4 regions of the Citrobacter sp. FDAARGOS_156 genome follow, and region 4 is predicted to be linked to each of the others. Evidence: predicted binding sites of a transcription regulator. Region 4 holds the regulator's gene; each other region holds the start of a gene.

The links. Region 4 encodes PurR, which represses purine synthesis genes. Its sites were predicted from a motif close to CANGCAAACGTTTGCNTG; they were not measured.
Region 1: a site for PurR is predicted at 4,377-4,394, ahead of carA (glutamine-hydrolyzing carbamoyl-phosphate synthase small subunit). Genes of this name have one in related genera too.
Region 2: a site for PurR is predicted at 1,774-1,791, ahead of gltS (sodium/glutamate symporter). Genes of this name have one in related genera too.
Region 3: a site for PurR is predicted at 3,633-3,650, ahead of purM (phosphoribosylformylglycinamidine cyclo-ligase). Genes of this name have one in related genera too.

What each region holds. Positions count from the first base shown of each region.
Region 1 is NZ_CP014030.2:1,056,595-1,064,687, reverse strand. It holds gene carB (carbamoyl-phosphate synthase large subunit) at 1-3,119, opposite strand, end outside; gene carA (glutamine-hydrolyzing carbamoyl-phosphate synthase small subunit) at 3,137-4,285, opposite strand; gene dapB (4-hydroxy-tetrahydrodipicolinate reductase) at 4,740-5,561, opposite strand; gene rihC (ribonucleoside hydrolase RihC) at 5,735-6,649, opposite strand; gene ispH (4-hydroxy-3-methylbut-2-enyl diphosphate reductase) at 6,716-7,666, opposite strand; gene fkpB (FKBP-type peptidyl-prolyl cis-trans isomerase) at 7,668-8,093, opposite strand, start outside.
Region 2 is NZ_CP014030.2:187,775-195,867, reverse strand. It holds gene AL515_RS00975 (AsmA family protein) at 1-209, opposite strand, end outside; gene xanP (xanthine/proton symporter XanP) at 331-1,722, opposite strand; gene gltS (sodium/glutamate symporter) at 1,948-3,153, shown strand; gene recG (ATP-dependent DNA helicase RecG) at 3,196-5,277, opposite strand; gene trmH (tRNA (guanosine(18)-2'-O)-methyltransferase TrmH) at 5,283-5,972, opposite strand; gene spoT (bifunctional GTP diphosphokinase/guanosine-3',5'-bis pyrophosphate 3'-pyrophosphohydrolase) at 5,977-8,091, opposite strand.
Region 3 is NZ_CP014030.2:3,597,317-3,605,409, reverse strand. It holds gene ppk1 (polyphosphate kinase 1) at 1-1,681, opposite strand, end outside; gene purN (phosphoribosylglycinamide formyltransferase) at 1,896-2,537, opposite strand; gene purM (phosphoribosylformylglycinamidine cyclo-ligase) at 2,534-3,571, opposite strand; gene AL515_RS17775 (6-phospho-beta-glucosidase) at 3,992-5,422, shown strand; gene upp (uracil phosphoribosyltransferase) at 5,606-6,232, shown strand; gene uraA (uracil permease) at 6,329-7,618, shown strand; gene AL515_RS17760 (DnaA inactivator Hda) at 7,714-8,093, shown strand, end outside.
Region 4 is NZ_CP014030.2:2,477,829-2,485,921, reverse strand. It holds gene AL515_RS12085 (C40 family peptidase) at 1-275, shown strand, start outside; gene sodB (superoxide dismutase [Fe]) at 403-984, shown strand; gene AL515_RS12075 (MFS transporter) at 1,025-2,194, opposite strand; gene cydH (cytochrome bd-I accessory subunit CydH) at 2,372-2,461, opposite strand; gene purR (HTH-type transcriptional repressor PurR) at 2,759-3,784, shown strand; gene punR (DNA-binding transcriptional activator PunR) at 3,781-4,713, opposite strand; gene punC (purine nucleoside transporter PunC) at 4,825-6,030, shown strand; gene cfa (cyclopropane fatty acyl phospholipid synthase) at 6,321-7,469, shown strand; gene AL515_RS12040 (riboflavin synthase) at 7,511-8,093, opposite strand, start outside.

The DNA.
Region 1 (8,093 bases), 1.4 Mb from region 4:
TAATGCACTTTGTACTGCAGTGCGCTGCGGCGAATCAGCTTGGAGTCTTCAATCGCCTGACGCCCTTCGGTGGTGTTGATGATGTAAGTGTACTCGCCATTCTTGATACGGTCCTGAATGTGCGGACGCCCTTCATGCACCTTGTTCACCAGACGTGGATTGATACCCGCTTCGCCCAGCACAATCGCCGTGCCGTGCGTCGCATCCAGCTCAAAACCAAACTTCAGCAGCTTCGCCGCCAGGTCAACCACGCGCTCTTTATCGCCTTCGCGAACGGAGAGCAGTGCACGACCCTGTTTTTTCATGGTGGAGCTGCTGCCCAGCTGTGCCTTAGCGAACGCTTCTGCGAAGGTACGCCCCACGCCCATCACTTCCCCGGTAGAGCGCATTTCCGGCCCTAACAGCGGGTCAACGCCCGGGAACTTGTTGAACGGCAGCACCACTTCTTTTACCGAGTAGTACGGCGGGATAACTTCCTTGGTGACGCCCTGCTGTGCCAGCGTTTTTCCGACCATTACGCGTGCCGCGACTTTTGCAAGCGCAACACCCGTTGCTTTGGAGACGAATGGAACGGTACGTGCCGCACGCGGGTTCACTTCAATCAGGTAAACTTCGTTATTCTTCACCGCAAACTGGACGTTCATCAGACCGCGAACCTGCAGTTCGAAGGCCAGTTTCTGCACCTGCTGGCGCATTACATCCTGAATTTCCTGGCTCAGCGTGTACGCAGGCAGAGAACATGCGGAGTCACCGGAGTGTACGCCCGCCTGTTCGATGTGCTCCATAATGCCGCCAATCAGCACCATTTCGCCGTCGCAGATAGCATCGACATCCACTTCAACTGCATCATCAAGGAAACGGTCCAGCAGTACCGGCGCATCGTTAGAAACGCTGACCGCAGTCTGGAAGTAGCGACGCAGGTCGGCTTCGTCATAGACGATTTCCATCGCGCGGCCGCCGAGAACGTAGGATGGACGCACCACCAGCGGGTAACCAATCTCTTTTGCCTTCTCAACAGCCTGTTCAATGGCCGTTACGGTGGCGTTCGCCGGTTGCTTCAGCTTCAGACGGTCAACCGCGTGCTGGAAGCGCTCACGGTCTTCCGCACGGTCGATGGCATCCGGGCTGGTACCGATTACCGGCACGCCTGCGGCTTCCAGCGCGCGCGCCAGCTTCAGCGGAGTCTGACCGCCGTACTGCACGATAACGCCTTTCGGCTTCTCGATGCGCACGATTTCCAGCACGTCTTCCAGCGTTACCGGCTCAAAGTACAGACGGTCGGAGGTGTCGTAGTCGGTAGAGACGGTTTCCGGGTTACAGTTGACCATGATGGTTTCATAACCGTCTTCGCGCAGCGCCAGCGAGGCGTGTACGCAGCAGTAGTCAAATTCGATCCCCTGGCCGATACGGTTTGGACCGCCGCCCAACACCATGATTTTATCACGGTCGACGGACGGATTTGCTTCACACTCATCTTCATAAGTGGAGTACATGTAAGCAGTGTCGGTGGCAAATTCTGCCGCGCAGGTATCCACGCGCTTATAGACCGGGTGCAGGTTGTACTGGTCGCGCAGCTTGCGGATTTCCGCTTCGCGAACGCCGGCCAGTTTCGCCAGACGCGCATCAGCGAAACCTTTACGCTTCAGTACGCGCAGGAAGTCAGCGTCGAGGCCGTTGATGCCAAGGTCGGCTACTTTTTCTTCCAGGCGCACCAGCTCTTCAATTTGTACCAGGAACCAGCGGTCGATGTTGGTCAGGTTGAACACGCCGTCGACGGACAGGCCAGCACGGAAGGCATCGGCGATATACCAGATACGCTCAGCGCCCGCGTCTTTCAGCTCGCGGCGAATTTTGGTCAGCGCTTCAGGGTCGTCCAGGCTGACTTTCGGGTCGAAGCCGGTCGCGCCGACTTCCAGACCGCGCAGCGCTTTCTGCAGCGATTCCTGCTGGGTACGGCCAATCGCCATCACTTCGCCGACAGATTTCATCTGCGTGGTCAGACGGTCGTTAGCACCGGCGAATTTCTCGAAGTTGAAGCGTGGAATCTTGGTCACAACGTAGTCGATGGACGGCTCAAACGAAGCCGGAGTACGGCCGCCGGTGATGTCGTTCATCAGTTCGTCGAGGGTATATCCAACAGCCAGTTTGGCGGCAACTTTCGCAATCGGGAAACCGGTGGCTTTAGAGGCCAGCGCCGAGGAGCGGGATACGCGCGGGTTCATCTCGATGACAATCAGGCGACCGTTTTTCGGGTTTACCGCAAACTGGACGTTAGAACCGCCGGTTTCCACGCCGATTTCACGCAGTACCGCCATCGAGGCGTTACGCATGATTTGATATTCTTTATCAGTCAGCGTCTGGGCAGGTGCTACGGTGATGGAGTCACCGGTATGGATGCCCATCGCATCAAAGTTTTCGATGGAGCAGACGATGATGCAGTTGTCGTTTTTATCACGCACCACTTCCATCTCGTACTCTTTCCAGCCAATCAGCGATTCATCAATCAGCAGCTCGTTGGTTGGGGAAAGGTCCAGACCGCGTTCGCAGATTTCTTCGAACTCTTCGCGGTTGTAGGCGATACCGCCACCGGTGCCGCCCATGGTGAAGCTAGGACGGATAATGCACGGGAAGCCAACGTCAGCGGCAACCGCCAGCGCTTCTTCCATGGTGTGAGCGATGCCTGAACGCGCGGTGTCGAGACCAATCTTCTTCATCGCGATGTCGAAGCGACGACGGTCTTCCGCTTTATCAATAGCATCCGCCGTCGCGCCAATCATGGTCACGCCGAACTCAGCCAGTACGCCCTGGCGTTCCAGTTCCAGTGCGCAGTTCAGCGCGGTCTGGCCGCCCATGGTTGGCAGCACCGCGTCCGGGCGTTCTTTCTCAATAATTTTGCGTACTACTTCCCAGTGAATCGGCTCGATGTAGGTGGCATCGGCCATTTCCGGGTCGGTCATGATGGTCGCAGGGTTAGAGTTCACCAGAATGACGCGGTAGCCCTCTTCACGCAGCGCTTTACACGCCTGGGCGCCGGAATAGTCAAACTCACACGCCTGACCGATAACAATCGGACCCGCGCCCAGAATCAGGATACTTTTTATGTCTGTACGTTTTGGCATGGCTCTTTTACTCCTGATTATTTCGCGGACTGACGGTATTGCTCAATTAACTCGATAAAGTGGTCGAACAGCGGTGCAGCGTCGTGCGGACCCGGACTCGCTTCAGGGTGCCCCTGGAAGCTGAACGCCGGTTTGTCGGTACGATGAATCCCCTGCAAGGTGCCGTCGAACAGTGACTTGTGGGTCACGCGCAGGTTGGCAGGCATGGAGGCTTCATCTACAGCAAAACCGTGGTTCTGCGCGGTGATCATCACGGTGTTGTTATCAATATCTTTTACCGGATGGTTGCCGCCATGGTGGCCGAACTTCATCTTAATGGTCTTCGCACCGCTCGCCAGCGCCAGCAGCTGATGGCCGAGGCAGATACCAAATACCGGAATATCGGTTTCGAGGAATTTCTGAATCGCGGTAATCGCGTAGTCGCACGGCGCCGGGTCGCCAGGGCCGTTGGACAGGAAGATACCGTCCGGATTCATCTTCAGAACGTCTTCTGCTGAGGTTTTCGCCGGTACAACCGTCAGGCGGCAGCCGCGGTCCGCTAACATACGCAGAATGTTACGTTTAGCACCGAAATCGTACGCCACAACGTGGAACGGCAGTTCATCGGTAGATTTGGCTTCCGGCAGGTCACCGGCCAGCGTCCAGCTACCTTGCGTCCAGCTATACGGCTCCGCAGTGGTGACTTCTTTCGCCAGGTCCATACCGTTCAGGCCAGGGAAAGCTTTTGCTTTTTCCAATGCCAGCGCCGCATCCGGGTTATCACCCGCGATGATGCAGCCGTTCTGTGCACCCTTTTCACGCAGCAAACGCGTCAGCTTACGGGTATCGATATCAGCAATCGCCACAATGTTATGGCGCTTCAGGTAAGAAGAGAGGTCTTCGGTATCGCGGAAGTTGCTGGCAATCAGCGGCAGGTCGCGGATGACCAGGCCTTGCGCATGTACCTGTGAAGATTCTGCATCGGCTTCATTGGTGCCGACATTACCGATATGAGGATAAGTAAGAGTGACGATTTGGCGGGAATAGGAAGGATCAGTGAGGATTTCTTGATAACCGGTCATTGAAGTATTGAAAACGACTTCCCCAACCGCCGAACCTGTTGCCCCTATGGCCCGACCGTGAAACTGGGTTCCGTCTTCCAGAACCAATAGCGCTGACTTAATCAAAACACCCTCCAAAGAATATTCACTCACTTTATTTGCATATTAATTCATTAACACCTCATGAATCAATGCAAATTTGCTTACCTATGGATTTCTGGCAAACGGCGGCATTCTAGAGATAGCCCACGTAAAAGTCTACCCAAAAGGACATTTTTTATTATTATTTTGCGCCATTGACGAATTAACCCGCCTCCAGGCATCAAAAAGATCAACTAACTTAGAGTGGAAAACGCTTGCGGAGCAGGAAGAGTATTAAATCTCAGAAACAAGAGACAAAAAGTAGACCAAATGGTCAAAATTTACATTTAACCAACACAAAAAGACAATAAAACTTATAAAAATAAGATATTAAATTCAAAATAAACTTGAAATAGATAAAATAAAGGGCAATAAAATATTGCCCCATGTAATCAAATAATTACGACTACAATAACCACATCACGAAGGGTAAAAAACCTTACAAATTGCGTAAATCAAGCACATCTCGCATATCAAAAAGACCATTTGATTTAGATTTCAGCCAAACCGCCGATCTTACGGCACCGTTGGCGAATGTCATACGGCTGGACGCTTTATGCGTGATCTCAATACGCTCGCCAATATCGGCGAACATCGCGGTATGTTCCCCGACGATATCCCCCGCTCGCACCGTGGCAAAACCAATCGTGCCCGGTACGCGCTCGCCGGTGTAACCCTCACGGGAATAGACTGCGCAGTCTTTCAGATCTTTATCCAGCGCCCCGGCAATCGCCTCGCCCATCGCCAGCGCAGTGCCTGACGGCGCATCCACTTTGTGGCGGTGATGCGCTTCAATAATCTCTATATCGGTGTAATCACCCATCACTTTCGCCGCTTTCTCCAGCAGCTTCAGCATGACGTTGACGCCGACGCTAAAGTTAGCGGCGAAGACGATGCCAATATCCTGCGCGGCATCGCGAATAGCCTGTTTTCCCGCCTCATCAAAGCCGGTGGTGCCAATTACCATCCCTTTCCCATGCTGGCGGCAAAACGCCAGATGCGCCAGCGTGCCTTCCGGGCGGGTAAAATCGATGAAAACATCGAAATCATCTTTCACCGCTTCAAGGCTACTTTGTACCGTAACGCCCGTTTTCCCGGCTCCGGCTAACTCTCCGGCATCGCTTCCCAGTAAGGAAGAGCCTTCGCGCTCCAGCGCCGCGCCAAGCTGTACGCCATCCATGCCAAGAGTGGCCTGAATCAACTGACGCCCCATGCGTCCACCGGCTCCCGCGATGGCAACGCGGATTTGTACATCATGCATAGCTATTCTCTTTTGTTAATTTTACGTGAATCGTTTTCAGATTAACCAGCGTATCGCTGCGCCGCCAGCCGAAAACGTCGATAATTAGAATTTAATGATAAACAGGGAAAGATATCAGTAAAAGGTATGACGCCACGGAATAAGCAGCGTCATATCGTTATATAACGCGGAAATCAGGGGGCCAGTGCCAGAACGTGCGCCACCCACTGCTGGAACCCCTCGACATTCAGCCCCAGTGCCACCTGGGCATTAGCGGGTTGCCCCAGCCGCCCTTCGATATCTACTACCGTTGTGCCAGAGGTATATTTCCCCTGCGTTTCAACGGCGACAAAACAGCGCTTGAGCGTAAAGAGATCCGGGCGCACCAGCCAGGCAATCGCACAGAGATCGTGCATTCGCAGCCCCGTATTCATGCTACCGCTACGGTAGTGACTGAACAGCGCATGCAGCATTTTTCCCGTCTGGTTAAGCTGAGGTAACGTCGCCAGATACTCCGGCGCAAGCATCGCCTGGTTGGTCACGTCCAGCCCGCACATTACAATCTCCAGCCCGCTATGGAAGACTTTCGCGGCAGCCTCGGGATCGATAGCAATATTAAACTCGGCGTTGGGTGTGAAGTTCCCGCGCCCGGCAGAACCGCCCATAATCACCAGGCGCTTAATGTTAAATACGCATTCAGGATAATGAGTCAGCAGCAGCGCAATGTTGGTCAGCGGGCCAATTGCCACCAGCGTCACGGGCTGTGAGGCATGCATCAGCGCATCGCGAATCGCCTGGAAGGCGGGTTTTGCCATCGCCTGGCGATCGTGCTCGACAAAATCATACCCTTCCATACCGGACTCGCCGTGCACGGAAGCGGCATCACGCAGCGGCCGCACCAGCGGCATCGATGCTCCCTGCGCCAGTGGAACATCCGCATTCCAGAAGTGCAGCAGTTGCAACGCATTACGGGTGGTTTTTTCCACCGACACATTGCCTGCTACCGTGGTCATCAGTTGCAGATCCAGCTCAGGGGCAAACAGCGCGGCGGCAATGGCGGCGGCATCATCAATGCCGGGATCGGTATCAAGAATGATCGGTAAGCGCATGGTTTCTCCATAAAAAAATGCCAGACGTTGAGTCTGGCATCTTCTCATAGTCGTAACCGGAAAGACTTACTCTACTTCACGAACATCCACACGCAGCTCTTTCGGCACTTCGAAAACGATGTTCTCTTCGCGGCCTTCCAGCGGAATAGCTTCCCCACCGCCAAGTTCCTGCAGACGAGCAATCACGTTTTGCACCAGGATATCCGGCGCCGAGGCTCCGGCCGTCACGCCTACGCACTTCGCCTCTTTCACCCACGCTTCCTGGATGTCGGTCGCATCGTCAATCAAATACGCCGCTTTCCCCATTCGCTGTGCCAGTTCAGCCAGACGGTTGGAGTTAGAGGAGTTCTTCGAGCCGACCACCAGCACCACATCGGCCTGTTCCGCCAGCGCACGGACCGCTTCCTGACGGTTGGTGGTGGCATAACAGATATCATCTTTGCGCGGCCCGACAATTTTCGGGAAGCGTTGGCGCAGCGCGTCAATGACGTCAGAGGTGTCATCAACGGAGAGCGTGGTCTGCGTCATGAAAGATAATTTTCCTTCATTTTTCACATTCAGTTTCAGCACATCTTCCGGTGATTCAACCAGGTACATTCCCCCTTGCGGGTTGCTGTACTGGCCCATCGTGCCTTCGACTTCCGGGTGACCGGCGTGACCAATCAGAATGGATTCTTCGCCACGACGGCTGGCGCGGGCGACTTCCATATGTACTTTGGTCACCAGCGGGCAGGTTGCATCAAAAACCGTGAGGTCGCGGCCTTTGGCTTCGTTACGCACCGCCTGAGACACGCCGTGGGCAGAGAAGATCAGGATCGCACCGTCCGGCACTTCACTGATTTGCTCGATAAAAATAGCCCCGCGCTCGCGCAGGCTATCCACCACATAACGGTTATGCACCACTTCATGACGGACATAAATCGGCGCGCCGTAAATAGCCAGCGCGTTTTCGACAATGCTGATAGCGCGGTCTACGCCAGCGCAAAAACCGCGCGGGTTGGCCAACAGGATCTGCATTTTACGCCTCCAGTGCCGGTTCGACTTCCAGCACTTCAATATCAAAATGAACGGTATGCCCAGCCAGCGGATGGTTGAAATCAACCGTGATCGAGTCACCGTTGATTTCGCGGATAACACCTGGCATCTCACTGCCGTCCATTGCGGTAAAGAGCATGATAGCGCCAATTTCTGGCTCGCCCGCGTCCATAAATTCCCGACGCGAGAAATACTGAATTAAGTCCGGACTTGATACGCCAAAGGCGGCATCCGGCTCCAGAGCAAAGGTGGTTTTATCGCCTTCTTTTAGCCCCAGCAGGTGTTGCTCCAGTCCTTCAGACAGAGAACCGTCGCCCAGGCGAAACAGCGCAGGCTTGCCGTTATTGCGGGTTGACTCTGCGGTGGAGCCATCGTCGAGCTTAAGGGTGAAGTGCACCAGCACCGCACT
Region 2 (8,093 bases), 2.3 Mb from region 4:
CCAAAGGTGACGTTTTCCAGCAGAATATGGGAAGGGGAAGAAAACCGGTGATCGATGGCATTAAAGGCCAGATGGTAGCTGCTGTTCTGTGAAACCCAGGCGCTGACGTGCTCTGCGCCCCAACGGGTTTGCAGTAGAAAATAAAGGCCGAGGATCGCCACTGCAAGGGCGATCAGCACGTAAAGAAGCAGCTTTCCAATAAATTTCATGGTCTTCCATCCCGCGAAGTGCACATAGTCAAGTTATGCACGATTTAGGCGCAATGCTCAAGGCGGGAATGGTGAAAGAGCGTTACAGCGGCGTTGATTCAGAACCAACGCCGCATTTTGCTTATTGCTTCTCAGGCGGGAAAATCAGGTTCAGAACAATAGCGGTAATACCGCCAGCAGCAATGCCGGAAGAGAGCAGGTTTTTCACCCAGTCCGGGGCGAACTGCAGGATCAGCGGTTGCTGGGAGACGCCGAGACCAACAGCCAGCGACAGCGCGATAATCAGAATTGCGCGACGGTTCAGCGGCTCGCGGGACACGATACGCACGCCGGATGCGGCGATAGTACCGAACATTACCAGCGTTGCCCCGCCGAGTACTGGCTCAGGAATATGTTGTACAAAACCGCTGACCGCCGGGAACAGGCCCAGCGCGATTAACATCAGCGCCACCACAAAACCGACGTAGCGGCTGGCAACGCCCGTTAACTGAATAACCCCGTTGTTCTGACCAAAACAGGAGTTCGGGAAGGTGTTGAACACAGCGGAAACAAACGAGTTCAGACCGTTCGCCAGCACGCCGCCTTTCAGGCGTTTCATATACAGCGGACCAGAAACCGGCTGCTCGGAGACATCGGAGGTGGCCGTAATATCGCCGATGGTTTCCAGCGAGGTGATCATAAAGACCAGCATCAGCGGCAGCAGTAAGCTCCAGTCAATGCCCAGGCCATAATAGAGCGGCGTCGGCACCATCAGCAGATCCTGACTAACCGGCGCGGTATTTTGCGGCAGCATATCCATAAACCAGGCCAGCAGATAACCCGCCGCCATTGCAATCACCAGTGACGCAACGCGCAGGTACGGGTTGCGCTGGCGGTTAAGCAGGATGATTAGTGCCAGCACCACGCCTGCCAACAGTAAATTCTTCGGTGCACCAAAGGTGTTGTCGCTCATTGCGGCATAGCCACCACCAATCGATGTCAGACCCACCTGAATCAGCGACAGGCCGATAATCATCACCACCACGCCTGAGACCAATGGGGTAATGATCCGCCGCGCCAGATGCAGTACGCGTGAGATAACCATCTCGGTGCAGCTTGCCAGCATCAGCGTACCGAACAGCGCCGCCATCATGGTTGGGACATCTGCGCCACCGGTTTTTAGCGCCGTACCGCCCATAATCAGTGGCGCAACAAAGTTAAAGCTGGTGCCCTGAATGGATAGCAGCCCTGAGCCTACCGGCCCCCAGGCTTTGATCTGAATGATAGAAGCTACGCCGGAGGCGAACAGCGACATACTGATAATGTGTTGAGTATCCTGAGCCGGTAAACCAAGCGCCTGGCAAATTAACAGAGCGGGAGTAATTACCGCGACGAACATGGCCAGCAGATGCTGACAAGCGGCAAACAAGGTCTGGGCTAACGGGGGGCGATCTTCAAGACGGTAAATCAGTTCACTGTTGTGAGCCTGCGCAACCGGTTGCGCATTTGTTGACTCTACGGCGTTAACGGACATCAGAGGCAATCCCATGGTGGAAAAGCGGTGATTTTATCTGACCAAGGCAGAAAAGCAAACGTTTGCTAGCAGGTATTCTTAATATTTAAAACGGATAAACAAACATTTTTATATAACTTTTCATCATTTTCTGCTTAAAATCCACCCCGAAAACTCAATAAGAGCTAAAAATCGGTCTGGAATGCATCGTGCGTGATTGTGCTAAACGCACTAATGGAGCTGTAAATGTTTTATCTCGATACGTTATCAACACTGGTTGCGGCAACCCTGGTGTTGCTGCTGGGACGTAAGCTCGTCCAGTCTGTTTCCTTCCTGAAAAAATACACGATCCCTGAACCCGTTGCGGGCGGCCTGCTGGTGGCGATTGCGCTGCTGGTGCTGAAAAAAAGCATGGGCTGGGAAGTGAACTTCGACATGACCCTGCGTGATCCGTTGATGCTGGCCTTCTTCGCCACCATCGGCCTGAACGCCAATATCGCCAGCCTGCGCGCTGGTGGCCGTGTGGTGGGTATCTTTCTGATTGTGGTTGTTGGCCTGCTGCTTATGCAAAACGCCATCGGTATTGGTATGGCGACCCTGCTGGGCCTGGACCCGCTGATGGGTCTGATCGCTGGCTCGATCACCCTCTCTGGTGGACACGGAACCGGGGCCGCGTGGAGCAAGCTGTTTATTGAACGTTATGGCTTCACCAATGCGACTGAAGTGGCGATGGCTTGCGCAACGTTTGGCCTGGTGCTGGGCGGCTTGATTGGTGGTCCTGTTGCGCGCTATCTGGTCAAACACTCCACCACGCCAGATGGCATGCCGGACGATCAGGCTGTGCCGACCGCATTTGAAAAGCCGGACGTTGGGCGCATGATCACCTCACTGGTGCTGATTGAAACCATCGCGCTGATCGCTATCTGTCTGACGGTGGGTAAAATCGTTGCGCAAATGCTGGTTGGAACGGTGCTGGAACTGCCGACCTTCGTTTGCGTGCTGTTTGTTGGGGTGATCCTCAGCAATGGTCTGGCGCTACTGGGCTTTTACCGGGTGTTCGAACGTGCGGTTTCTGTGCTGGGTAACGTTAGTCTGTCACTGTTCCTGGCGATGGCGCTGATGAGCCTGAAGCTATGGGAACTGGCTTCTCTGGCCTTGCCGATGCTGGCAATCCTGGTTGTGCAGACCATTTTCATGGCGCTGTATGCGATATTCGTTACCTGGCGCATGATGGGTAAGAACTACGATGCCGCTGTGCTGGCTGCCGGACACTGCGGTTTTGGCCTCGGCGCGACGCCGACGGCGATTGCCAACATGCAGGCAATTACCGAACGTTTTGGACCATCCCATATGGCGTTTCTGGTGGTGCCGATGGTGGGCGCGTTCTTTATCGATATCGTCAACGCGCTGGTGATTAAGCTGTATCTGCTGTTGCCGATTTTCGCGCAATAACGGCTGTGCGGCGGGGTAACATCCGCCGCCGCTATGAATCGACTATGCGTTGGAGTAGCGTTCGGTTTCCGGCATCCAGCGCTCTATTAGCGCCACGGCCTGTTGCGGATAGCGTTCGTGAATATGGCGAGCAATGCGCTGAACTTCCGGGATAATCGCCTGATCACGCAGTAAATCTGCGACCTTGAATTCTGCCGTTCCGGTCTGCCGAGTACCTAACAGCTCGCCGGGGCCGCGGATCTCTAAATCTTTTTGCGCAATAACGAATCCGTCGTTGCTGTCGCGCAGAACCTGCAGGCGTTTTTGCGCAGTTTTTGACAGCGGTGATTTGTAGAGCAGGACGCAGTGGGAGGCCACCGCGCCACGACCTACGCGGCCACGTAGCTGATGCAGCTGGGCCAGGCCCAGGCGCTCCGGGTTTTCAATAATCATCAGGCTGGCGTTTGGCACGTCCACGCCCACTTCAATCACCGTGGTGGCAACCAACAGATGCAGTTCACCCTGCTTAAAGGCCGCCATTACTGACTGCTTCTCGGCGGGCTTCATACGGCCGTGTACCAGGCCAATATTGAGTTCTGGCAGCGCAATTTTAAGCTCTTCCCACGTCGCTTCTGCTGCCTGAACTTCTAACAGATCAGACTCTTCAATCAGCGTACAGACCCAGTATGCCTGACGCCCCTCGTGGGTACAGGCGTTGCGCACGCGATCAATGATGTCGCTGCGGCGGGTATCCGGAATCGCCACCGTGGTGACCGGGGTGCGTCCCGGTGGGAGTTCATCAATTACTGAGGTGTCGAGATCGGCATAGGCGGTCATCGCCAGGGTGCGCGGAATCGGCGTGGCGGTCATGATGAGCTGGTGCGGGTGGAAACCCTGCTGCTGACCTTTTTCCCACAGCGCCAGACGTTGATGCACCCCGAAGCGGTGCTGTTCGTCGATGATAACCAGTGCCAGACCGTTGAACTGAACCTGTTCCTGGAAAATTGCATGAGTACCGACAATCATCTGCACCTGACCGCTGGCGATAGCTTCCTGCTGCGCCTGGCGCGCTTTGCCTTTCTGTTTACCTGCCAGCCAGCCTACTTCAACGCCCAGCGGCGCGAACCAGTTACGGAAGTTATTCGCATGCTGTTCAGCCAGCAGTTCGGTGGGAGCCATTAGCGCTACCTGCTTACCATGTGCGATAGCGCGCAGGGCGGCTAACGCCGCAACCAGCGTTTTACCGGAGCCGACATCGCCCTGCACCAGGCGCATCATCGGCACATCCAGCGCCATGTCGCGTTCTATCTCCGCGGTGACGCGGGCTTGCGCGCCAGTAGGTTTGAACGGCAATGCTGCCAACAGCTTATCTTTTAGCGCGTTGTTAGCACTTAACGGCTGGGCGTGAAAACGCTGTGCCCCGGCGCGTAGTGCCAGCATGCTGAGATTATGCGCCAGCAGTTCTTCGAGAATCAGACGTCGCTGCGCCGGATGTTGTCCTGTTTCCAGATCGCTGAGTTGCAGCGACGGTGGGGGGCGGTGCAACGTGCGCAGTGCTTCGGGCAGGCTCATCATGCCCTGTAACAGCTCTGGTGGCAGCAGTTCGGCAATGGCGCAGGTATCGAGCAAATCCAGTGCCTGATCGGTCAGCTTGCGCAGCGTGGCCTGCTTCACGCCTTCGGTAGTCGGATAAACAGGGGTTAGCGTTTCCTGTAATTCCGGCGTGCTGAGATCGCCCTGCACACGGTATTCCGGGTGGATCATCTCTGCGCCGTATTTCCCGCGTTTGGCTTCACCGTAGGCCAGCACCCGGCGACCGGTGGCGAGGCTGTTTTTCATTGCTGCGCTGAAGTTGAAAAAGCGCATAGTGAGAATGCCAGAGCCATCGCTGATCTGACAGGTCATCATCCGGCGGCCACCGAAGGTGATATTGCAGTTCAGCACTTCGCCTTCAACGGTGGCATAGACGCCCGGCAGCAGTTCGCCAATCGGGTACAGATGGGTACGGTCTTCGTAACGCAGGGGGAGGTGTAGCAGGAGGTCCTGTACGGTGTGCAGGCCAATTTTCGCCAGTTTACTGCTTTGCGCTGCGCCAACGCCGGTCAGAGAGTTGAGTGGGATGGCATCCAGTAAACGGCCTTTCATCGCGTTTATCTCGCAGATTGCATTGTGGCCCACCACGTTGCATCGGCTTCAATTTCGCCCTGCGTGTTTACGTGAGGGTAGGGAAGACCTTTGCGCTTAGCGACATTCGCCAGCACCGGATAACCGCCTTCAAACAGTAAGCGCTGTTGCTCGTCTTGTGGCAGCATGCTGTTTTCTCGTCGGTACATCCCAGCGTTTTGCCGCTGGCGTTGTGCTTCGTACAGAATCAGCGCGGAGGCGACCGAAACGTTCAGCGACTGCACCATGCCAGTCATGGGAATGATGATGTCCTGATCAGCCAGATCCAACGCTTCCTGAGTGATGCCGGTTTTCTCCTGGCCCATCAGGATGCAGGTGGGACGCGTGTAATCAATCTCGCGAAAATCCACGGCTTTATCTGACAGATGGGTTGCCAGGACCTGCATGCCCTGGCTTTTTAAATGTGTGACCGCATCGCCAATGGTAAGGTGAGTTTTCACCTGCACCCAACTGTTGCTGCCTGCGGCAGAAGAGGCCATGGTGCGCATACGACTACCCGGCCAGACGGCGTGGACTTCATGCACGCCGACCGCATCTGCAGTACGAATAATCGCAGAAACGTTATGAGGTTTGTGAACCTGCTCCATGCAGACGGTCAGATCGGGCTGACGACGTGCGAGCATCTCGCGGATACGTGCATAGCGCTGTTCATTCATAAGACTAGTTTCGGTTACGGGTGACTTTTATCACGTCCGGCATGACGCGAATTTTGCGCATGATATTCGCCAGGTGCACGCGATCGCGAGCGGTCAGGCGAATAAAGGCGCTATAAACGCGGCCATCTTTCTCTTCCGTATTCAGACTTTGAATATTGGAGGTGGTCGTGTTGATTGCCGCCGTCAGGTTCGCCAGAGCACCCTGGTGGTTAAACATATCCACCTTAATCTCGGTGATGAATTCCTGCTCCGTCTCTTTATCCCATTCCACCGCCATAAATTTCTCTGGCTCTTTCTGGTAGCCACGAATATTACGGCAGGACTCATGGTGGATCACCAGACCTTTACCCGGACTGACGTGGGCAATGATGGGATCGCCTGGAATTGGACGGCAGCATTTCGCGAAGGTGATCAGCACGCCGTCTGCGCCTTTGATCGGCAGATGGCCATGGCCAGATTGCGCTGGCACGTTTGCCGTTGCTTCGCCCTGCTGGAGGTTTTTCGCAACCACCACGCTCATGGCGTTACCCAGACCGATTTCTGCGAGCAGATCGTCAAGCGTGGCGAGCTTCATGCGCTCAAGCTCACGCTGGATGCTCTCTGGCGGGATCTCAGCCAGTTTACGGCTACCGCCCAGTGCATGGTTGAGCAGTCGACGACCCAGACTCACGGAATCATCGCGCTTGAGGTTTTTCAGCAACTGGCGAATTTTGGCGCGCGCTTTCGAACTGACGACGAAGTTGAGCCATGCTGCATTCGGGCGCGCACCCGGGGCGGTAATAATCTCAACTGTCTGACCGCTAAAGAGCGGTTGTGAAAGCGGGTAAGGCTGTCTGTCGACGCGCGCGCCGACGCAGGCGTGACCGATATCGGTATGCACGGCGTAGGCGAAGTCGACAGGCGTTGCACCGGCAGGCAGTTCAACAATGCGCCCTTCCGGTGTGAAAACATAAATCTCATCCGGGAAGAGATCAGATTTGACGCTTTCAATAAATTCAAATGAGCTACCGGCGCTCTGCTGCAGTTCCAGCAGGCTTTGCATCCAGCGCTGAGCGCGGATTTGTGCGGTGGTGCTGCTTTCGCCGCCGTGTTCTTTGTAAGCCCAGTGCGCTGCGACACCCATCTCTGCCATCTGGTCCATGTCTTCAGTACGAATCTGTACTTCAACCGGAACGCCGTGAGGGCCGATCATTGAGGTGTGCAAAGACTGATATCCGTTCGCTTTTGGAATGGCGATATAGTCTTTCACGCGACCAGGACGTGGTTTGTACAGGCTATGCATCTGGCCGAGTACGCGATAGCAGGTATCGGAATCATGAACGATAACGCGAAAAGCGTAGATATCCATGATGGAGTGAAAACGCTGCTCTTTGAGCACCATTTTGCAGTAGATAGAGTACAGGTGCTTCTCACGCCCACTTACGCGACACGGAATGCCTGCCTCCTGCAAACGCCCTTCGATTTCCGAGAGGATTTTTTGGATCATCTCTTTACGGTTGCCGCGAGCGGCTTTAACCACTTCTTTAATCACGCGATAGCGGTTCGGGTACAGTGCTTCAAAACCCAGCTCTTCCAGCTCGGTTTTAATGTGATGAATACCTAAACGGTGTGCCAGCGGACTATAGATTTCGAGGGTTTCACGGGCGATGCGGCGACGCTTGTCCGGGCGTAATGAGCCCAGCGTGCGCATATTGTGGGTACGGTCAGCAAGTTTGATGAGAATGACGCGGATATCCTGCACCATCGCCATAATCATCTTGCGAAAGTTTTCAGCTTGCGCCTCTTTCTTATCGCGAAACTTAAGCTTATCAAGCTTCGATACCCCCTCTACCAGCTCTGCAACGCTTTTACCAAAAAGCTGCTCCATGTCCTGGTAGGTGGCTGGGGTATCTTCAATCACGTCATGCAGCAGCGCAGCCATCAGCGTTTCGTAGTCGAGTTTCATCTCGGCCAGAATGCAGGCTACCGCTACCGGGTGCGTGATATAGGGTTCACCGCTTGAACGTGTCTGGCCCTCGTGAGCGTCACGTGCAACGAGATACGCCTGCCGAAGACGCTTAATCTGGTCTTCCGGCAGGTAGTTTTGAATCAGTTGATTCAGGCTTTCAAACAGATACAAGG
Region 3 (8,093 bases), 1.1 Mb from region 4:
AATTAACGGGGACACCTGAACATGAAGCCGCATACAGGCGGTCAACCAGCCCTTTATCGACCAGATTATTCAGCTTCAGGGTAATGCCAGAAGGCAACCCTTGCTGTGCATTAGCGATCTCTTTGTCGATCATGCTGTACAGCAGGCGCCGTGAGTTCTGCGGGGAAACCAGCAGATAATCGAACGTTACCGGGCGATACGGGTTTTCGATGAAGTTAAACACCCGACGGACTTCGTTGGTAATGCGTGAATCGGCGGTCAGCAACGAGTAGTCGGTATACAGGCGCGCTGTTTTTTCGTTGAAGTTCCCGGTGCCGATATGTGCATAGCGCACGACCTCATCGCCTTCTTTACGCGAAATCAGGAACAGTTTGGCGTGAATTTTCAGTCCTGGTGCGGAGAAGATGACGTGAACGCCCGCTTCGGTCAAACGCTTGGCCCAATGAATGTTGGCTTCTTCATCAAAGCGCGCCTGCAGTTCCACCACCACGGTCACTTTTTTACCGTTATGCGCAGCATGGATCATCGAGTCGATGATGCGCGAATCTTTTGCCACACGGTAAATGTTGATTTTTATCGCCAGCACACTCGGGTCGAATGAGGCCTGGCGCAGCAGTTCAAGAACGTGTTCAAAGGTGTGATACGGATAATAAAGCAGCACATCGCGTTCACGTACAGCATCAAAGCCGTTACGAAACTTCTCTTTATCGAACCAGATATGGCGCAGACGCGGCAGGGGTTTGTTCACCAGGTTAGCTTTGCCAACGTTGGGAAAGTTAATAAAGTCTTTGAAGTTATGATAACGCCCGCCGGGGACAATGGAGTCGTAGCGAGAGATCGTCAGCTTTTCACGCAGTATTTCAACCAGCGCATTGGGCATATCGCGCTGATAAACAAAACGTACAGGCTCTGCGGTCAGACGCTGTTTCAGGCTGGATGACATCAGTTCCATCAGGCTCGATTCCATCTCGTGCACCAAATCGTATTCGGCATCACGGGTCATTTTCATCGAATAGGCGTTCAGCGCATCGTAATCAAAGAAACCTTTGAAAATGTCGTCAAGGCAGTAACGTAAGATGTTGTCCAGCAGGATCATCGGTTTGCGGCGACGCGGGGTTTCCGGCGGCAGATTCACAAAACGGGGAACCTTGTCAGAAGGGATTTCCAGCAACGCGTAGCGGATTGTATCGCCGCGGATAATTTCCACCGCCAGATAGGTGTAGTCATCTTTCAGAAACTGGACTAAATCCGTCTCGCGGTTAATCAGGATCGGCGTAATGTGCTGACGCAGATATTGCTTGAAGTAGTGGCGTAACCAGCTCTGTTGATTGGCTGATAGCTGACGTTCGTTGATGAGGAAAATCTGGTTGCGCGCCATCTCCAGCAGCAGCTCGTTGTACAGGCCGTCAAATTCCTGATCGGCTTTTAATACCCGAGCCTGGATTTTGCCTAACAGATGGCGGGAGTGAGAGTTTGAACCCTGTTCTTCGCTAATAATGATTCGGCGCTTCAGTTCAGCAAAACGCACCTTGTAAAATTCGTCGAGGTTGTTGGAATAGATGCCTAAGAAACGCATCCGTTCGATCAACGGGTTTGACTTATCAGCAGCTTCCTGGAGTACGCGTTCGTTGAACGCTAACCAGCTGAGTTCTTTCTCGATGTATAGCTTTTCCTGACCCATTACCACTTTTACTCCGTTTCATTCACGGGACACTACCGGTTAATTATGGCGAGCATTGCTCTCAGATGTCCAACTGTGCCAGAAAAATATGACAATAAACCGTCTGATAGCAAAGAGAAAGGGGGAGTGTAGATGAATACCGGAGATGTTAACCGGAAAAGGTATTTATGCCTGTAAGCCGGATGGTGATATTCGGCTTACAGGTTGGATTTTATTATTCGTCGGCGGCGTAGCCTTGTGGCGGCAGACGAACGCCATCCAGCCATGCAGCGTTATCACGCATCTTCAGGCGACCATCAATAAACCAGCTTACCACCAATGGGTAAATGGTATGTTCCTGGGCCTGAACCCGCGCCGTGACGTCATCTTCGCTATCGCCTTCAAATACCGGAACTTTGGCCTGAAGAATAACGGGCCCGCCGTCCAGTTCATCAGTGACGAAGTGGACGGAGGTACCATGCTCTTCATCGCCGTTTTCCAGTACCTGGCGGTGCGTATGCAGGCCAGGATACTTTGGCAATAAAGACGGGTGGATATTCAGCAATCGTTCAGCATAGTGAGCGACAAACGCCGGGCTGAGGATACGCATATAACCGGCCAGCACCACGACATCGGGTGCCCAGGCGTCAATCTCTTGTATCAGTTGGCGGTCGAAGGCTTCGCGACTGGCAAACTGGGCGGCTTCCAGCGAGTACGCCGGAATATTCGCTTCGCGTGCGCGTTCAAGGCCGAACGCATCGGCCTTGTTACTGAATACTGCACGTATGGTGCCATTGATTTTTTTCTGTTCACAGGCGTCGATTATCGCCTGCAAATTGCTTCCGTTACCGGAAATGAGCACCACAATGTTTTTCATTCAATGACCACACGCTGTTCGGAATCAGAAGCTTTGATGATACCGATTTTCCATGCGTTTTCACCTTTCTCATTGAGCAAAGCCAGGGCTTTGTCCACTTCAGGAGCTGGCAGGGCGATAACCATACCTACGCCGCAGTTAAAGGTGCGATACATCTCATGCTGGCTGACGTTACCCGCGGTTTGCAGCCAGTTGAAGACGGCTGGCCACTGCCATGAAGACTCGTCGATCACGGCCTGCGTGTTGTCTGGCAGAACGCGTGGAATATTTTCCCAGAAGCCGCCGCCGGTCAGGTGGGCAATGGCGTGCACATCAACCTTCTCGATCAGTTCCAGAATGGATTTTACGTAAATGCGGGTCGGAGCCAGCAGGTGATCGGCCAGCGACTTGCCTTCAAGCTCGGTGGTTTCCGGGTCACAGCCGCTGACTTCAACGATTTTACGCACCAGAGAGTAACCGTTGGAGTGCGGACCACTGGAGCCGAGTGCAATCAGTACGTCGCCGTCAGCCACTTTAGAACCGTCGATAATTTCTGACTTTTCGACGACGCCAACGCAGAAGCCTGCCACGTCGTAATCTTCGCCGTGGTACATCCCCGGCATTTCTGCCGTTTCTCCGCCAACCAGCGCGCAGCCAGACTGCAGACAACCTTCGGCAATCCCGTTAATGACGCTGGCTGCGGTGTCCACATCCAGTTTGCCGGTCGCATAGTAATCGAGGAAAAACAGCGGCTCAGCGCCCTGAACCACGAGGTCGTTGACGCACATTGCGACGAGGTCAATGCCGATAGTGTCGTGGCGTTTCAGATCCATCGCCAGACGCAGTTTTGTACCAACACCATCAGTGCCGGAAACCAGTACCGGTTCACGATATTTTTGCGGCAATGCGCACAGCGCACCGAAGCCACCCAGACCACCCATAACTTCCGGACGACGCGTTTTCTTTACTACGCCTTTGATTCGATCAACCAGAGCATTACCTGCATCAATATCAACACCGGCATCTTTGTAGCTAAGAGAGGTTTTATCGGTCACTGCCTGCTTCCCCACATGTTTACTTGCAGTAAAAGTTAAATTCGGCGCAATTCTAACAGGGAAAGCAAACGTTTGCGAGCCTGCTCTGCATCAAGTTTTATCTGCTGGTTTTTTCAGCATTTTACAATCATTTATCTATTTGTTTGAACTGTGCCACGAAAATGAAACCGGGTACAGTCTTGTGCTTGAAACCTGCCAGCCGAATGCACAGTATCGTACTGAAACCGGTTTCTGTTTTCTGTTGCGGAGCTCATTTATACCCTAAATAATTCGAGTTGCAGGAAGGCGGCGACGCAGCGAATCTCCAGGAGCGTACATAAGTACGTGACTGGAGTGAGCGAGAAAAGCCAACGCACATGCAGCTTGAAGTATGACGGGTATAGAGCGTTTTGCGCAGACTCATCACGATAGGGGAAGGGGATGTCAGGATTTAAAGCAGATTTCATGTGGGGTGGCGCTGTCGCCGCTCATCAACTGGAAGGTGGCTGGCAGGAGGGCGGTAAAGGCATTAGCGTTGCTGATGTCATGACGGCGGGGGCGCACGGCGTGGCGCGTGAAATTACTGACGGTGTGATTGCCGGTAAAAACTACCCTAACCACGATGCCATCGATTTTTATCATCGCTATAAAGACGACATCAAGCTGTTTGCCGAAATGGGGTTTAAATGCTTTCGTACTTCTATTGCCTGGACGCGGATTTTCCCTTTAGGTGATGAAGCGCAACCTAATGAAGCTGGCCTGCAGTTCTATGATGACCTGTTTGACGAATGCCTGAAATATGGCACTGAACCGGTGATTACGTTGTCGCACTTCGAGATGCCCTACCATCTGGTGACGGAATATGGCGGCTGGCGCAACCGTAAGCTTATCGATTTCTTTGTCCGTTTTGCCCGGGTGGTTTTCACTCGTTTCCAGCACAAAGTGAAGTACTGGATGACGTTTAATGAGATTAACAATCAGGCAAATTATCACGAAGACTTCGCGCCCTTTACTAACTCTGGCCTGAAATATCTGCCTGGCGAAGACCGCGAGCCGGTCATGTACCAGGCGGCGCACTACGAGCTGGTGGCCAGCGCGCTGGCGGTAAAGGTCGCTCGTGAAATTAACCCGGCGCTGCAAATTGGCTGCATGATTGCGATGTGCCCAATTTATCCGCTGACCTGTGCGCCGAACGACATGATGATGGCGATGAACGCTATGCACCGGCGTTACTGGTTTACTGACGTCCATGTGCGCGGCAAATACCCGCAGCATCTTCTCAATTACTTTACCCGTCGTGGCTTTGAACTGGATATCACCCAGGAAGACCTTCAGGCGCTGACCGAGGGCTGCGTTGATTACATCGGCTTTAGCTATTATATGTCTTTCGCGACCCAGGCAACGGCGGACAACCCACAGCTGGATTACGACGAGTCGAAAAGCCTGGTTTCCAACCCGTATGTGCAGAAATCGGACTGGGGCTGGCAGATTGATCCGGTTGGCCTGCGCTATTCGCTGAACTGGTTCTGGGATCATTATCAGTTGCCGCTGTTTATTGTAGAAAATGGCTTTGGCGCGATTGACGTGCAGCAGGCTGACGGCTCGGTGGATGATTCCTATCGTATTGACTATATGGCCGCACATATCCGCGAAATGAAAAAAGCGGTGGTGGAAGATGGCGTGGATCTGATGGGCTATACCCCGTGGGGCTGTATTGATTTAGTCTCAGCCGGGACGGGGGAGATGAAAAAACGCTACGGCTTTATCTATGTTGATAAAAATAATGACGGGAGTGGGACATTAGCACGCTCGCCGAAGAAATCTTTTTCCTGGTATAGAAACGTCATCCAGAACAATGCTGAAAATCTATAAAATTCATGATGTTGATAATAAGCTCCGCACTCAAAGCGGGGCTTGTTTTATACTCATCATCCGGACGCAAACGATTTTGGTTGATCCATATCAAGCGTATGCAGTGTTGCGCCAGAGACGAAAAGCGGTATAATCCGGCGATTTTTTTTGTGGTTGCCACTCGTCTGAGGAAAGGAGAAGAGTATGAAGATCGTGGAAGTCAAACACCCACTCGTCAAACACAAGCTGGGACTGATGCGTGAAAACGATATCAGCACTAAACGCTTTCGTGAACTCGCCTCGGAAGTTGGCAGCCTGCTGACTTATGAAGCAACCGCTGGTCTGGAAACCGAAAAGGTGACCATCGAAGGCTGGAACGGTCCGGTTGAAGTTGACCAAATCAAAGGTAAAAAAATCACCGTTGTGCCAATCCTGCGTGCGGGTCTGGGCATGATGGAAGGCGTACTGGAAAACGTTCCGAGCGCGCGTATCAGCGTGGTGGGGATGTACCGTAACGAAGAGACGCTGGAGCCGGTTCCGTACTTCCAGAAGCTGGTTTCTAACATCGATGAGCGTATGGCGCTGATCGTTGACCCGATGCTGGCAACCGGTGGTTCCGTTATCGCGACCATCGACCTGCTGAAAAAAGCAGGCTGCAGCAGCATTAAAGTCCTGGTGCTGGTTGCAGCGCCGGAAGGTATCGCGGCGCTGGAAAAAGCGCACCCGGATGTTGAGCTGTACACTGCCTCCATCGATCAGGGACTGAACGAGCACGGATACATTATTCCGGGGCTCGGCGATGCCGGCGATAAGATTTTTGGTACCAAGTAAACGAATAAGTGAAAAGAAGCCGACTTTAAGAGTCGGCTTTTTTTTGAATAAAACAACCCAATCGCTAATAACAAACAACACTCAGAGGAAAACACTATGACGCGCCGTGCTATCGGGGTGAGTGAAAGACCGCCGCTTTTACAGACAATCCCGCTTAGTTTGCAGCACCTGTTCGCCATGTTTGGCGCAACGGTACTGGTGCCAGTCCTGTTTCATATCAACCCAGCTACCGTTCTGCTGTTTAACGGCATTGGTACGTTACTGTATCTCTTTATTTGCAAAGGAAAAATTCCGGCTTACCTCGGTTCAAGCTTTGCGTTCATTTCCCCGGTTCTGCTGCTGCTCCCGCTAGGGTATGAAGTGGCGCTGGGCGGTTTCATTATGTGTGGCATCCTGTTCTGCCTGGTTTCGTTCATCGTTAAGAAAGCCGGTACTGGCTGGCTGGATGTGATGTTCCCGCCTGCGGCGATGGGCGCAATCGTTGCCGTCATCGGTCTGGAGCTGGCGGGTGTCGCTGCGGGTATGGCGGGATTACTGCCTGCTGAAGGACAAGCGCCAGACTCAACAACCATCATCATCTCAATGGTGACGCTGGCGGTGACGGTATTTGGTTCCGTACTGTTCCGTGGCTTTATGGCGATTATCCCGATTTTGATTGGGGTGCTGGCCGGGTACGCGCTCTCCTTCGTGATGGGCGTCGTGGACACTACGCCGATAGCGCAGGCCCACTGGTTTGCGCTGCCAACGTTTTACACGCCGCGCTTTGAATGGGTCGCTATTCTGACCATTCTGCCTGCGGCGCTGGTGGTGATTGCTGAACACGTCGGCCACCTGGTGGTAACGGCGAATATCGTGAAAAAAGATTTGATTCGCGATCCTGGCCTGCATCGTTCTATGTTTGCTAACGGCCTGTCGACGGTGATCTCCGGCTTCTTCGGTTCGACGCCTAACACCACCTACGGCGAAAACATCGGCGTCATGGCGATTACCCGCGTTTACAGTACCTGGGTTATTGGCGGCGCGGCGATTTTCGCCATTCTGCTCTCCTGCGTGGGTAAACTGGCTGCGGCGATCCAAATTATTCCACTGCCGGTCATGGGCGGTGTATCTCTGCTGCTGTACGGCGTGATTGGCGCTTCCGGTATTCGCGTACTGATCGAGTCAAAAGTTGACTACAACAAAGCACAGAACCTGATCCTGACCTCGGTCATTTTGATCATCGGCGTCAGCGGCGCGAAAGTTCACATCGGTGCTGCTGAGCTGAAAGGCATGGCGCTGGCGACCATTGTGGGTGTCTGTCTGAGCCTGATTTTCAAAGTTATCAGCCTGCTGCGTCCGGAAGAAGTGGTGCTCGACGCCAAAGATGCCGACACTGAGCAACAGTAAACCTTTGACCGGGCGGCGATGCTGCCCGGTTCTATCGCGACGCATTTCTGTGTTAAACTCAACGCGATTTTATGAAATCCTGGGTTGAGGTATCTCTGAACACACCGGCACAGCTCTCTTTGCCACTTTATCTTCCTGACGACGAAACTTTCGCAAGTTTCTGGCCGGGGGATAACTCCTCTTTACTGGCTGCACTGCAAAACGTGCTGCGTCAGGAACATAGCGGGTATATTTATCTTTGGTCGCGTGAAGGCGCTGGCCGTAGCCATTTGCTGCATGCAGCCTGTGCGGAACTGTCCGCGCGCGGCGATGCGGTAGGCTATGTGCCGCTCGACAAACGCACCTGGTTCGTCCCCGAGGTGCTCGACGGGATGGAGCATTTATCGCTGGTCTGCATCGACAACATCGAATGTGTGGCCGGTGATTCGCTGTGGGAAATGGCGATCTTTGATCTCTACAACCGTATCCTGGAGTC
Region 4 (8,093 bases):
TCAAGTTCCGCATTCCGCGTACCGCCAATGAAATGTATCACCTGCGCGACGCTGCGCCGATTGAACGTGGCGAACTGAAAAACGGTGATCTGGTCTTCTTCCGCACGCAAGGTCGCGGTACCGCCGACCACGTTGGCGTCTATGTCGGCAATGGTAAATTTATCCAGTCTCCACGCAGCGGTCAGGAAATTCAAATAACCTCTCTGAGCGAAGATTACTGGCAACGCCACTACGTGGGCGCTCGCCGTGTAATGACGCCGAAAACAATTCGCTAAAAACTTACCCTACAGAATATGCTGTAGGGTAAGTTCTTCTTTTGCATAACCTTTCAATTTGCTACCCTATCCTTACTCACAATGAGGCTATTGTGTGTACTCAATATAAATAATAAGGAGAGAAGCAATGTCGTTCGAATTACCTGCATTACCGTATGCCAAAGATGCTCTGGCACCGCACATTTCTGCCGAAACGCTGGAATACCACTATGGCAAACATCACCAGACTTACGTTACTAACCTGAATAACCTGATTAAAGGCACGGCGTTTGAAGGTAAATCACTGGAAGAGATCGTACGTAGCTCTGAAGGTGGTGTATTCAATAACGCAGCCCAGGTCTGGAACCACACGTTCTACTGGAACTGCCTGGCCCCGAACGCAGGTGGCGAGCCGACCGGTAAACTGGCCGAAGCGATTGCCGCCTCCTTTGGCAGCTTTGCAGACTTCAAAGCACAATTCACCGATGCCGCTATCAAGAATTTCGGTTCTGGCTGGACCTGGCTGGTCAAAGGAACGGATGGCAAACTGGCTATCGTGTCCACCTCCAACGCAGGTACACCGCTGACGACTGACGCGACGCCGCTGATGACCGTTGACGTGTGGGAACATGCTTACTACATCGATTATCGTAATGCCCGTCCTGGCTACCTGGAACACTTCTGGGCACTGGTGAACTGGGAATTTGTTGCGAAAAACTTCGCAGCATAAGATGACAACGCAGAAGGGTTTCCCTTCTGCGTTTTTGTTTTTAATTCGTTGCGTTGCAGACTTCTTCCGCTTGTTTCCTTGCCGAGACAAAGACCAGCAGTAGCGCAAGTCCCGCCACAATCGCCCCCATTACCGGTACGAAACTGTAGCCCAACCCTCCGGAAATTACCGCCCCACCAGCCGCCGCTCCCAGGGCATTCCCCAGATTAAACGCGCCAATATTAACTGACGATGACAATCCAGGCGCCTCGCTGGCAACGCGCATCACACGCATCTGCAGCGGCGGAACCACCGCAAACGTTGCTGCACCCCACACCACCATACTCACGGCCGCACCCAGCTCATTACGCGCAAGGAAAGGTATCGCCAGCATAATAATCATCAGCAACAGTAAAAAGCCTTTCAGCGTACCGTTAACCGAACGGTCAGCCAGTTTACCCCCCAGATAGTTACCGATAGAGAACCCAACGCCAATCAGCACCAGCATAGCGGTGACAAACGCCGGTGTAGCATGAGTAATGCTATGCAGCACGGGTGAGATGTAGGTATAAAGCGTAAACATCGCCCCGGCCCCCAGAACGGTCGTCAGCAGAGCCGACAACACCTGCGGACGCATGAGTACCGCCAGTTCGCTGCGGACATCCGGGCGCTCTCCTGCCCCACCTTTGGGTAATGAGAAGAACAGGCTGACCATGGCGATAACACCCAGTCCCGCCGTCGCCATAAAGGACATACGCCAGCCGATGGTTTCCCCAAGCCAGGTTGCTGCGGGAACACCGCCAATATTGGCAATTGTTAACCCCATAAACATAGTTGCTACGGCACTGGCCTGTTTGTGTTTGGGCACCACGCTTGCGGCAACCACAGAGCCAAGGCCGAAAAATGCCCCGTGGTTAAGACTGGTCAAAATGCGCGACAGCATCAGCGTCGTGTAATCCGGAGATATCGCCGAAAGTACATTACCCAACGTAAAAATGGCCATCAGGAAGATAAGCGCATTGCGACGCGCACGATGGGACAGCAGTAATGTCATCAGCGGGGCGCCAACCATCACGCCTACCGCATACGCGCTGATTAACATCCCTGCGGCCGGAATGGATACATCCACGCCTTTGGCAATGACGGGTAGCAACCCCATAGGAGAAAATTCGGTCGTTCCAATGCCAAACGCACCTATCGCCAGCGCCAGTAAAGGATAATTTAGTTTCATCTATCGACTCCGTAACGTCGAGCCTTGGCACGACACATCATAAGAGTCAAAAGCATGACATTGATCGCAAAATTAATAAAGTTAACAAAACTGCAAAAGACTTTTGCTTATTTGCAAAAAATAGGACGGAAAAGGCAAGCAGAAAGGATGAGGGAGAGCGAACTCCCTCGGGGGAAATCAGTGCAGTGCTGCAGTCAGGCCACCCGCGACAATCAGGCCCAGAACAATTATGGTCGTTACTAACGAAAATTTCAGATCGGTGCTCATCAAGTTTTCTCCTTTTTATTCCCACACAAAAAGTGATATTGCGCATTTTTACACACTTGAAAGCAAAAATCTCTCACGATTTATATTGATAACTGCTTTTAACTCTTCCCCTTTTCGTTAAGATCAGACAAAATTCCACGCTTACTTGATTAGCGTACCGGCCATTGACCCCTTCCTGACGTTCCGTGTCGTTTTCCCGGCGTGCCGCAACCCTGACGTTGCGTTGAGGGTGTGTGAAGGCAAACGTTTACCTGGAGTATTCTCAGGAGCTTAGGATATGGTCTGGAGTGAGATGTAATGGCAACTATTAAAGATGTAGCGAAGCGAGCAAACGTTTCCACTACAACCGTATCACACGTAATTAACAAAACGCGCTTTGTCGCTGAAGAAACGCGCAACGCTGTCTGGGCAGCGATCAAAGAGCTGCACTACTCCCCTAGCGCAGTTGCACGTAGCCTGAAGGTGAATCACACCAAATCGATCGGTTTGTTGGCAACCAGCAGCGAAGCGGCCTATTTCGCCGAAATTATCGAGGCCGTTGAGAAAAATTGTTTCCAGAAAGGCTACACCCTGATTTTGGGCAACGCCTGGAACAGTCTCGAAAAACAGCAGGCTTATCTGTCTATGATGGCGCAAAAGCGCGTAGATGGCTTGCTGGTAATGTGTTCAGAATATCCGGAATCACTGCTTTCCATGCTCGAAGAGTATCGCCATATTCCCATGGTGGTTATGGACTGGGGCGAAGCAAAAGCCGACTTTACCGATACCGTCATTGATAACGCTTTCGAAGGCGGTTACATGGCAGGCCGGTATCTGATTGAACGCGGTCATCGTGAGATCGGCGTGATCCCAGGACCTATGGAGCGTAATACCGGCGCAGGCCGCCTGGCTGGCTTCATGAAAGCGATGGAAGAAGCGCTGATTAAAGTGCCTGACAACTGGATTGTCCAGGGTGATTTTGAGCCTGAATCCGGCTACCGCGCTATGCAGCAAATCATCTCCCAGTCACATCGCCCAACCGCCGTATTCTGTGGTGGCGATATTATGGCGATGGGTGCGCTGTGTGCCGCAGATGAGATGGGACTGCGCGTGCCGCAGGATATCTCAGTTATCGGTTACGACAACGTGCGCAACGCCCGTTACTTCACCCCTGCGCTGACAACCATCCATCAGCCAAAAGATTCACTTGGTGAAACGGCCTTCAACATGCTGTTAGACCGAATCGTGAATAAACGTGAAGAATCGCAGTCCATCGAGGTACACCCACGCCTGGTAGAGCGTCGCTCCGTGGCCGACGGCCCGTTCCGCGATTACCGTCGTTAAGACTGTTGTGCGGGAGCCTCATCCGGCTCCCGCAGCCACTCTTTGTTCAGCGTTTCGCTATCCCCTAAATAGTCCAGCAGCCAGCTCAATGCCGGCGACGTATCGTTCTGTTGCCATGTCAGACAGCATGCGGCATCCGGGAACGGATTTTCCAGCTGTAACGCCACCCATTTTCCGCTATCGATCCACGGTTTAGCAAAATGCGTCGGTACCATCCCGACACAGAGTCCGGCTGACAAGCAGGTGGCCGATGATTCCCAGTCAGGCACCACGACGCGTTTTTGGTTGTCCAGTAGCCAGGTAATACGCTTTGGCAGCGTACGGGACGTGTCTTCGCGTACCAGCGATGGCCAGTTGCGCAACGTATCGTCACTGAGCGGTCCCGGCATTGCCGCCAACGGATGATGACTGGCCACCACGCAACTCCAGCTTAGCATTCCCATATCCCGGAACGTATAGCGCCCCCCTACCGGAATGGCCTGCGTTGCTCCGATAGCTAACTCCACCCGACCATCTGAAAGCGCGTCCCAGACGCCGTTAAACACCTCCTGAAAGACCAGAAGTTCCACATCATCGAAATGGCGGTAGAAATCCACGATCATCTGGCGGGTACGATCCGGGCGGACAATGTTATCGACTGCAATCGCCAACTGCCCGCGCCAGCCGTTGGCAATTTGCTGACATTGCTGACGGGTGATCTGCATTTTTTTGATAACAGATCGGCCTTCTTTTAAAAACCACGCGCCAGCAGGCGTTAATTCCACGTCCCGATGACGACGTTCAAAAAGTGGCACAGCCAGCCACTCTTCCAGTTGACGCACTGTGTAGCTTACCGCCGAAGGTACGCGGTGCAACTCCTGAGCAGCAGAACTAAAGCTACCGTTACGCGCCACCGCATCAACCACCTCAAGTGAATATTCAGACCACATATTCTGCCTGCAAAAAATTTGAAATCAGTAAGCAAATATTAGCGTTTCACAGCGAGAATTACACTCACTACACTCAGCGGCAATGTTCTATTGCTAAAAAGAGAAACGATAATGCAACCGGGAAAAGGGTTTTTAGTCTGGCTGGCAGGTCTTAGCGTGCTGGGTTTTCTGGCAACGGATATGTATTTGCCCGCCTTTGCGGCTATTCAGTCCGATTTACAGACGCCCGCCTCTGCCGTGAGTGCCAGCCTTAGCTTGTTCTTAGCGGGATTTGCCGTCGCACAACTTTTGTGGGGGCCACTCTCTGACCACTATGGTCGCAAACCTATTTTGCTGCTGGGCTTATCCATCTTCGCGCTGGGCAGCCTGGGCATGTTGTGGGTAGAAAACGCCACCGGCTTACTGGTGCTACGCTTTATTCAGGCCGTTGGTGTCTGTGCGGCTTCGGTTATCTGGCAGGCGCTGGTTACCGATTATTATCCTTCACAAAAAGTAAACCGCATTTTTGCCACCATTATGCCGCTGGTTGGATTATCCCCTGCACTTGCACCGTTATTAGGCAGTTGGATCCTGGTACATTTTTCCTGGCAGGCCATTTTTGCTACCCTTTTTGCGATTACCCTGATCCTGATGCTGCCGGCCCTGCGCTTAAAACCAACGGCAAAAGCGCGCGACGACAGCCAGGATAAACTGACGTTCGCTACGCTGCTGCGCTCCAAAGCATACCGTGGAAATGTACTGATTTACGCAGCATGTTCTGCAAGTTTCTTCGCATGGCTGACGGGTTCACCATTTATCCTTAGCGAAATGGGCTATAGCCCGGCTGTGATTGGTCTGAGCTATGTCCCGCAAACTATTGCATTTTTGATCGGGGGTTACGGCTGCCGCGCGGCACTGCAAAAATGGCAGGGTCGCCAGCTTCTGCCATGGTTGCTTATCCTGTACGCCATTAGCGTTATCGGCACCTGGGCTACAGGCTTTATTCACCACGTTGCGTTGGCTGAAATCCTGATCCCATTCTGCGTGATGGCCATTGCGAACGGGGCAATCTACCCTATCGTTGTCGCTCAGGCGCTGCGCCCATTCCCTCAGGCAACAGGGCGCGCCGCTGCGTTGCAGAATACGCTGCAACTGGGGTTATGCTTCCTGGCAAGCCTGGTCGTTTCGTGGTTAATCAGCACGCCGCTGCTCACGACCACCAGCGTTATGCTGACGACAGTGTTGCTGGCCGCGTTAGGTTACAAAATGCAGTCACAGGCTGAGAACACATCCTTGCCGGATGAGAGCGCGCAAGTTGCACACGGTGAGTCACATTAATCATTGTTGCGGGCATTTAGTTAGCCCGCTAACAATTTTCGGTTGAATAGCCAAAAATTCAGGCCTATACTGATTTTCGGTTGTTAATAAAACGATAAGATTTATAGAGTAACGGGAACAAGCAGGTTCCCGTTCTTCCATGGATGGCCTTTTCGGCAAGGGTTCCTCCCTTCCTCTGTTCTACGTCGGATTATAGATTCGCGGATTAATTCCGTGAGATTTCTCACAAAGCCCAAAAAAGCGTCTACGCTGTTTTAAGGTTCTGATCACCGACCAGTGATGGAGAAGCTATGAGTTCATCATGTATAGAAGACGTCAGCGTACCGGATGATGACTGGTACCGAATCACCAATGAGCTATTGAGCCGTGCAGGCATTACTATTAATGGCCCGGCACCGGCAGATATTCGCGTTAAAAACCCCGACTTTTTCAAACGCGTGTTGCAGGAAGGGTCGTTGGGTTTAGGTGAAAGTTATATGGACGGCTGGTGGGAATGCGATCGGCTGGATATGTTTTTTAGCAAAGTCCTGCGTGCAGGTCTTGAAAGCCAACTTCCCCGCCACTTCAGAGATACGCTACGTATCGCAACGGCCCGTCTGTTTAATTTACAAACCAAAAAACGTGCGTGGGTCGTTGGCAAAGAACACTACGATCTTGGCAACGATCTCTTTAGCCGCATGCTTGATCCCTACATGCAATATTCCTGCGCCTACTGGAAAGATGCCGATACCCTGGAATCTGCCCAGCAGGCGAAGCTAAAAATGATTGCCGATAAATTGCAATTGAAACCAGGTATGCGCGTTCTCGATATTGGCTGCGGCTGGGGAGGCTTGTCCCAGTTCATGGCGTCACAATACGGGGTGAGCGTGACTGGCGTGACTATTTCAGCAGAACAGCAAAAAATGGCGCAGACGCGCTGTGAAGGGCTGGATGTCACGATTTTGCTGCAGGACTACCGTGACCTGAATGACCGGTTTGACCGTATCGTTTCCGTCGGTATGTTTGAGCATGTGGGGCCGAAAAACTACAACACCTATTTTGACGTTGTTGACCGTAATTTAAAGCAAGACGGTCTTTTTTTGCTGCATACCATCGGCTCTAAAAAAACCGACAATAATGTTGATCCGTGGATCAATAAATATATCTTCCCGAACGGCTGTTTACCGTCAGTTCGCCAGATAGCCAACGCCAGCGAGCCACATTTCGTGATGGAAGACTGGCATAACTTTGGTGCGGATTACGATACTACCCTGATGGCCTGGCACGAGCGTTTCATAACCGCCTGGCCAGAAATTGCCGCCAACTATAGTGAACGCTTTAAACGGATGTTCAGTTATTACCTGAATGCGTGTGCTGGCGCATTTCGCGCGCGCGACATCCAGCTGTGGCAGGTTGTGTTCTCTCGTGGCGTTGAACACGGGCTCCGCGTTCCCCGTTAGACAGCATAGCCCCCGAACTACCGGGGGCTTTTTATTCCGACTTAAACGCCCGCTTCGCCAGTAACGTTGCTCATAGCGCTTTCACGCGCGGCCAATACACGTTCAACCGTATCAACAACAGCCTGTGTTTGCGGGTCGATTTCGATATTGACTCGCGCACCCAGTTTTTTCTTGCCCAGCGTTGTACGTTCCAAGGTTTCCGGAATCAAATGCACGCAAAAGCGTGTCGGTGTGACTTCGCCAACCGTCAGGCTAATACCGTCAATACCGATAAATCCTTTGTACAGGATATATTTCATCAGCAACGGATCCTGAACTTTAAACCACACCTGGCGGTTGTTTTCTGAGGTCAGAATTTTCGATACCTCGGCGGTAGTCATAATATGGCCTGACATTAAATGTCCGCCAATTTCATCGCTGAATTTTGCTGCGCGCTCAACGTTGACCAAATCGCCGACCTTCAGGTCACCCAGATTGGTGATTCGCAGCGTCTCTTTCATCAGATCGAAGCTTATCTGGTTACCGTTAATTTCGGTCACTGTCAGACAACAGCCGTTGTGTGCTACCGATGCGCCGGTCTCCAGCCCATCCAACATGTATTCAGGTAACTCCACTACATGTGTG